DNA from 3 places in the Streptomyces sp. NPDC032940 genome. Region 1 is predicted to be linked to each of the others. Evidence: riboswitches for the same ligand, from Rfam matches in the RefSeq annotation. Region 1 holds a riboswitch; each other region holds the start of a gene.
What was found. Region 1 has a riboswitch for thiamine pyrophosphate ahead of thiC (phosphomethylpyrimidine synthase ThiC). Riboswitches for the same ligand answer to the same signal wherever they lie in the genome.

Region 1 (2,259 bases):
GACCGTCATGTAGTCCACGCCCTGCTCGGCCTGTTCGATCACCGTGTCCTTGTAGATCTCCCAGGTCAGCTCCTCGGCCCGGCCGTCGACCTTCTCCAGCGCCTGGTAGAGCGGCACGGTGCCGATGGGCACGGGGGAGTTGCGCAGCACCCACTCGCGGGTGGTGTGGATGTTGCGGCCGGTGGACAGGTCCATGACCGTGTCGGCGCCCCACCGGGTCGCCCAGGTCATCTTCTCGACCTCCTCCTCGATGGAGGACGTCACCGCCGAGTTGCCGATGTTGGCGTTCACCTTCACCAGGAACCGCTTGCCGATGATCATAGGCTCGATCTCCGGGTGATTGACGTTGGCCGGCAGCACGGCCCGCCCGGCGGCGATCTCCTCACGGACCACCTCCGGTGCGACGTTCTCCCGGATGGCCACGTACTCCATCTCAGGCGTGATCTCACCCCGGCGCGCATACGCGAGCTGGGTCACCGCCGTCCCGCTGCGGCCACGGCGCGGCTGACGCGGACGACCGGGGAAGACCGCGTCCAGGTTGCGCAGACCACCGCGGGGCGAGGTGTGCTTGATCCCGTCGTCCTCGGGACGGACGGGACGGCCCGCGTACTCCTCCGTGTCACCGCGGGCGATGACCCAGTTCTCCCGCAGCGGCGGCAGCCCCCTGCGGACGTCGGTTTCGATGAGTGGATCGGTGTACGGGCCGGAGGTGTCGTAGAGCGTGACCGACTGCCCGTTGGTGAGGTGCACCTGACGGACCGGCACCCGCAGGTCGGGGCGAGAGCCCTCGACGTACGCCTTGTGCCAGCCGATGGACTTCCCGGCCTCCGCGGACTCCGCCTCGGCGGAGTGCTGGGTGGAGGCAGGCGTGCGTGCGTCCTTGATGGTCATGAGACCTACTCCCTACGCCGGCATTACCCGGTAACAGGTTCAGCGGTCGACGCAGCGGTATCCGTCTGCCGATGTCTCGTGGGCAACATCACTCGACTTCGGTGACGTTTCCCGTGAAACATCGCTGGGACGGAGGTCAGCGCCCTCTCAGCCCGGTGCTCCGAGCTCCCGCGTGTACAAAGGTGCCCCCACGCTAGCGTCAATTCGGGCGCGGTGAACAGAGGGCCCCCCTCGTTCTTGCGATGATCGGTCGGTGACCACGACCCAGCACCCTTCCTACCCACCGCACGAGCCTCACCGCGGCCCGGGCGCGCACGCAGGCGCCGGGAGTGCGGAGAGCCATGCCTCCGAAGGCCCGTACGGTGCGGCGGACCGACCTGAGCACACCGGTGACGGCGGGCACGGCGGCGGTGGACACGGGCACGGGAACGGGCACGGGCACAGCCACGGACACGGACCCGCGGCGCCCGTCTCACGCCATCTGCGGAAGGTCATCGCAGCGGTCCTCATCCCCTTCGCCGCGGCGGTGGTGGTCGGGCTCGCCGTGCTCTGGCCGGGCGGCGCGCCGGCGCACGAGCGCACCGGTGTCGGTTTCGACCGGCAGACGCAGGAGGCCACGGTCACCAAGGTGGAGAGGCTGAGCTGCAAGTCCGCCAACGCCTCCGGTGTCCCCCCGACCGGTGACACCTCTACCGCGGAGGGCTCCTCCGCGGTGCAGCAGGCGAACGGCGACTGCAAGCGGGCGACGATCCGCGTCGACACCGGCAAGGACAAGGGCCGTACCTTCAACGAGATCGTGCAGCCGGACCAGACGCGTCAGCTGCACGAGGGCCAGAAGGTGATCGTCGCCTACGAGCCCTCCGCGCCGAAGGACCTGCAGTACTCGGTGACCGACGTCGACCGCGGGTTCCCGTTGGCCCTGCTCGCCGGCATCTTCGCGGTCGCCGTCGTGGTCGTCGGCCGGCTGCGGGGTCTGATGGCCCTGATCTCGCTGGCCATCAGCTTTTTGCTGCTGAACTTCTTCATCCTGCCCGCCATCCTGCAGGGCTCGAACCCGCTGCTCGTGGCGGTGATCGGGTCCAGCGCCATCATGCTGATCGCCCTGTACCTGTGCCACGGGCTGTCGGCGCGGACCTCCGTGGCCGTGCTGGGAACCCTGGTCTCGCTGCTGCTGATCGGTGTCCTGGGGTCGCTGTTCATCGGCTGGGCCGCGCTCACCGGCAACACCGACGACAACACCGGTCTGATCCACGGTCTGTATCCGTCGATCGACATGAGCGGTCTGCTGCTCGCCGGGGTCATCATCGGTTCGCTCGGTGTCCTCGACGACGTGACGGTCACCCAGACATCGGCGGTCTGGGAGCTGCA
Region 2 (2,259 bases), on a different contig from region 1:
ACCAGGGCACCACCCGCAAGACGCTGTGGAAGCTCTTCGACGGCACGCTCGTCGAGTCCGTGCTGATGCGCTACCCGGACCGGGTGACCATGTGCATCAGCTCCCAGGCCGGCTGCGGCATGAACTGTCCGTTCTGCGCGACCGGGCAGGCCGGGCTCGACCGGAATCTGTCCACCGCCGAGATCGTGCACCAGATCGTGGACGGCATGCGGTCGCTCAGGGACGGCGAGGTGCCGGGCGGACCGGCGCGGCTGAGCAACATCGTCTTCATGGGGATGGGCGAGCCGCTCGCCAACTACAACCGGGTCGTGGGGGCCATCCGTCGGCTCACCGACCCCGAGCCCGACGGGCTGGGGCTCTCCCAGCGCGGGATCACCGTCTCCACGGTCGGTCTCGTCCCCGCGATCCACCGGTTCGCCGACGAGGGCTTCAAGTGCCGGCTCGCCATCTCCCTGCACGCCCCCGACGACGAGCTGCGCGACACCCTCGTCCCCGTCAACACGCGCTGGAAGGTGCGTGAGGTGCTGGACGCCGGGTTCGAGTACGCGGCGAAGTCCGGGCGCCGGCTGTCCATCGAGTACGCGCTGATCCGGGACATCAACGACCAGGCGTGGCGCGGCGACCGGCTCGGACGGCTGCTCAAGGGCAAGCCGGTGCACGTCAACCTCATCCCGCTCAACCCGACGCCGGGCTCGAAGTGGACCGCCTCACGGCCCGAGGACGAGAAGGCGTTCGTCGCGGCGATCGAGGCGCACGGTGTGCCGGTGACCGTCCGGGACACCCGTGGCCAGGAGATCGACGGGGCGTGTGGTCAGCTCGCCGCCGGCGAGCGGTAGTCTGACCGGCGTACACCCGCGTTTTCAGACATCTTCATATTCCGACAGGGGAGCGCCACAGCGCTGAGAGTGCGGCACCGGCCGCAGACCCTCCGAACCTGGCCCAGGTCATTCTGGGTAGGGAGATCGGTCATCACTCGAGCTGTTGCGCCCTGCCCGGGTCCCTCGCCAAGGGGTCCGGGCGGGGCCGCGTCTTCTCCTGGTAACCCAGGAGGAATTCCGTGAGCATCACCAAGAAGGCCGGCGTCCTGGCGGTCGGGCTCGGTCTCGTCGGCGGCCTGGCCGCCTGTGGATCGTCGTCGTCCGACGGCGACGACCAGGGGTCCGCCGGTGCCAGGACCGTGACCCTCGTCAGCCATGACTCGTGGGCCGCGTCCAAGAGCGTCATCGCCGAGTTCGAGAAGAGCTCCGGCTACCGGGTCAAGGTCCTCGAGGACGGCGACGCCGGGCAGGCCGTCAACAAGGCCATCCTCACCAAGGACAACCCACAGGGCGACGTCTTCTTCGGCGTCGACAACACCCTCCTGTCGCGGGCGCTGGACAACGGCCTGTTCCAGCCGTACGAGCCCAAGGGCTCCGACATGATCCTGCCCGAGTACCGGGTCGACCAGGACAAGCACCGCGTCACCCCCATCGACACCGGTGACATCTGCGTCAACTACGACAAGGCGTACTTCAGCGAGCACAAGCTGACCCCGCCCGACTCCTTCGACGACCTGATCAAGCCGGAGTACAAGAACCTCCTCGTCACCGAGGACGCCGGCAGCTCCTCGCCCGGCCTCGGCTTCCTGCTGGGCACCGCCGCCAAGTACGGGGACGGGGGCTGGGAGGGGTACTGGAAGAAGCTGAAGGCCAACGGCGTCAAGGTCGTCGACGGCTGGGAGCAGGCGTACAACGAGGAGTTCTCCGGCTCGGCCGGCGGCAAGAAGGCCAAGGGCGACCGTCCCCTCGTGGTCTCCTACGCGTCCTCGCCGCCCGCCGAGGTGATCTACGCCGATCCGAAGCCGGACACCGCGCCGACCGGCGTCGCCACCGGCACCTGCTTCCGTCAGGTCGAGTACGCGGGCCTGCTGAGCAACGCGAAGAACACCGAGGGCGGAAAGGCGCTGCTGGACTTCCTGGTCAGCAAGAAGTTCCAGGACGACATGCCGCTGAACATGTTCGTGTACCCGGTGCGCGAAGCCGCCCAGGTGCCGCCGGAGTTCGTGAAGTACGGGCCGCAGGCCGAGAACCCGCAGACCCTGGACCCCGAGAAGATCGCCGACAACCGTGACCAGTGGGTCAAGTCGTGGACCTCACTCCTCCTGAAGTGACCGGACCGGCCAAGGCCGCCCGCCCCGCCGTCCCCCGGCGGCGGGGCGGGGGCGCGGCACGGCTGGCCCTGATGGCCGGTCCCGTCGCGTTCTTCGCGGTCTTCTTCGCC
Region 3 (2,259 bases), on a different contig from region 1:
GCGAACTCGGCGCCGATCCAGCCCGCGCCGACGACCACGATGTCGTGCTGCCTGGCCAGCACCGGGCGCAGCCGCTCGGCGTCGTCCAGGGTGCGCAGCAGATGGACGCCGGGGACGCCGTCGGCACCGGGCAGCCGGACCGGTTCGGCGCCGGTCGCGACGACGAGGACGTCGTACGGCACCGGGCCGCCGGAGGTGTCCAGGACGTGCGCGCCGGGGCGCAGGCCCAGTGCCTCGCAGCCCAGCCGCAGCTCGATGCCGAGCGCCTCGAAGTCGACGTCGAAGGCGGAGCCCTCGGCCGTGCCGAGCAGGACGGCCTTGGACAGCGGGGGCCGGTCGTAGGGCTGATGGGGTTCGGCACCGATCAGGGTCACGGTCCCGGTGAAGCCCTGCTCGCGCAGCGCGACCGCGGTCTGCACGCCCGCCATGCCGGCACCGACGACGACCACCCGGCGCTCCGCGTCCGCTCCCCGCTCCTGCGTCTGCTCGCTCACCTGATCAACCTTAGACACCCGGTGAACGGCCGGTCAGTCCTCGTGCGCGGTGATCTCCTCCACAACGCTCGTCCCGCTGCCCTCGCGCGACTCCCATTCCCAGGTCTCCTCCAGACGCACCCGCCCGTCGGGCAGGCCGACGACCGTCGACACGCAGTGCCCCGACGAGGTGCTGCCGTCGGTCCTGAGCTGTACGTACCGGAAGTCGAGCCGGTCGCCCGCGCGCGTGCCCACCAGCCGGCCGCGGACGACGTCGCCGCCCGCGTACTCGGCCCAGACCGCGCCGTCCTCCTCGTGGTAGGTGAACCGGGTGCGGGTGCCCACCTGCCCGGGAGCCTGGTCGGCGACCGGGGCGAGGACGAGACCGTCGAGCGAACGGGCCATGGTGGAGGCTCCCTTACGAGTTCGGCGCGCTGCGGGCTAGGGTGGCCAACGTAAAGCACTCGCGGGAGCCCGGACGCACCGGGCTGAGAGGGAGGCTGGCGGCCTCCGACCGTACGAACCTGATCCGGGTCATGCCGGCGAAGGGAGGGGCTGGACGCCCATGTCGTCCCCATCGATCGCACCATCCGTGCCACCCCGTACGCAGGACGTCCTCGTCGTGGGCGGCGGGATCATCGGCCTGGTCACGGCCTGGCGCTCCGCGCAGCGCGGGCTCGCCACGGCCCTCGTGGACCCCGAGCCGGGCGGTGGCGCCGCCCAGGTCGCGGCCGGGATGCTGGCCGCCGTCACGGAACTGCACTACGGCGAGCAGACGCTGCTCGCGCTGAACCTCGCCTCGGCCCACCGCTATCCGGAGTTCGCCGCCGAGCTGACCGACCTCACGGGCCACGACCTCGGCTACCGCCGCTGCGGCACCCTGGCCGTCGCACTGGACGCCGACGACCGTGCCCACCTGCGGGAACTGCACGCGCTTCAGGAGCGCTCGGGTCTGGAGTCCGAGTGGCTGTCGGGGCGCGAGTGCCGGCGCCTGGAGCCGATGCTCGCGCCGGGCGTGCGCGGCGGCCTGCGGGTGGACGGCGACCACCAGATCGACCCCCGGCGCCTGGCCGGCGCGCTCGTGGCCGCCTGCGAGCGGGCGGGCGTGGTCTTCCACCGGATGTGGGCCGACCGGCTCACGGTCGCCGGGGACCGGGCGACCGGCGTCGTCACCGCCGACGGCACGGTGCTGACGGCCGGGCAGGTGGTGCTGGCCGGGGGCAGTCTGAGCGGGCGCCTCGCGGGCGTGCCCGAGGCCGTGCTGCCGCCGGTGCGGCCGGTCAAGGGGCAGGTGCTGCGGCTGACCATGCCGCGCGCGCACGGGCCGCTGCTGGGCCGGACGGTACGTGCCGTGGTCCGCGGCAACCCCCTCTACCTGGTGCCCCGGGAGAGCGGCGAGCTGGTCGTCGGCGCCACCAGCGAGGAGCTGGGCTGGGACACGACGGTGACCGCGGGCGGCGTCTACGAGCTGCTGCGCGACGCCCACGAGCTGGTGCCGGGCATCACCGAGCTGCCCCTCACGGAGACCCGTGCGGGCCTGCGCCCCGGCTCCCCGGACAACGCCCCGCTGCTCGGCCCGACCGGCCTCGACGGACTGCTGCTGGCCACCGGCCACTACCGCAACGGGGTGCTGCTGACCCCGGTCACCGGCGACGTCATGGCGCACGTCCTGACCACCGGGGAGCTCCCGGAGGAGGGCCGCCCCTTCACTCCCCGGCGCTTCGCCGCCGGCGCGGCGCGCGCGGAGCGGGCCGGCACGGAGCGGGCCGTCCGCACCGAGCAGACC

Region 2: another riboswitch for thiamine pyrophosphate. It lies ahead of AB0E77_RS19935 (thiamine ABC transporter substrate-binding protein); the one in region 1 lies ahead of thiC (phosphomethylpyrimidine synthase ThiC).
Region 3: another riboswitch for thiamine pyrophosphate. It lies ahead of thiO (glycine oxidase ThiO); the one in region 1 lies ahead of thiC (phosphomethylpyrimidine synthase ThiC).

Annotation. Positions count from the first base shown of each region.
Region 1 covers NZ_JBEZVJ010000020.1:89,877-92,135, reverse strand. The annotation lists gene thiC (phosphomethylpyrimidine synthase ThiC) at 1-891, opposite strand, end outside; TPP riboswitch at 884-1,073, opposite strand; gene AB0E77_RS23140 (YibE/F family protein) at 1,145-2,259, shown strand, end outside.
Region 2 covers NZ_JBEZVJ010000015.1:124,344-126,602, reverse strand. The annotation lists gene rlmN (23S rRNA (adenine(2503)-C(2))-methyltransferase RlmN) at 1-836, shown strand, start outside; TPP riboswitch at 873-978, shown strand; gene AB0E77_RS19935 (thiamine ABC transporter substrate-binding protein) at 1,058-2,149, shown strand; gene AB0E77_RS19930 (iron ABC transporter permease) at 2,221-2,259, shown strand, end outside.
Region 3 covers NZ_JBEZVJ010000002.1:322,129-324,387, reverse strand. The annotation lists gene AB0E77_RS04100 (FAD-dependent oxidoreductase) at 1-494, opposite strand, end outside; gene AB0E77_RS04095 (hypothetical protein) at 528-878, opposite strand; TPP riboswitch at 930-1,041, shown strand; gene thiO (glycine oxidase ThiO) at 1,039-2,259, shown strand, end outside.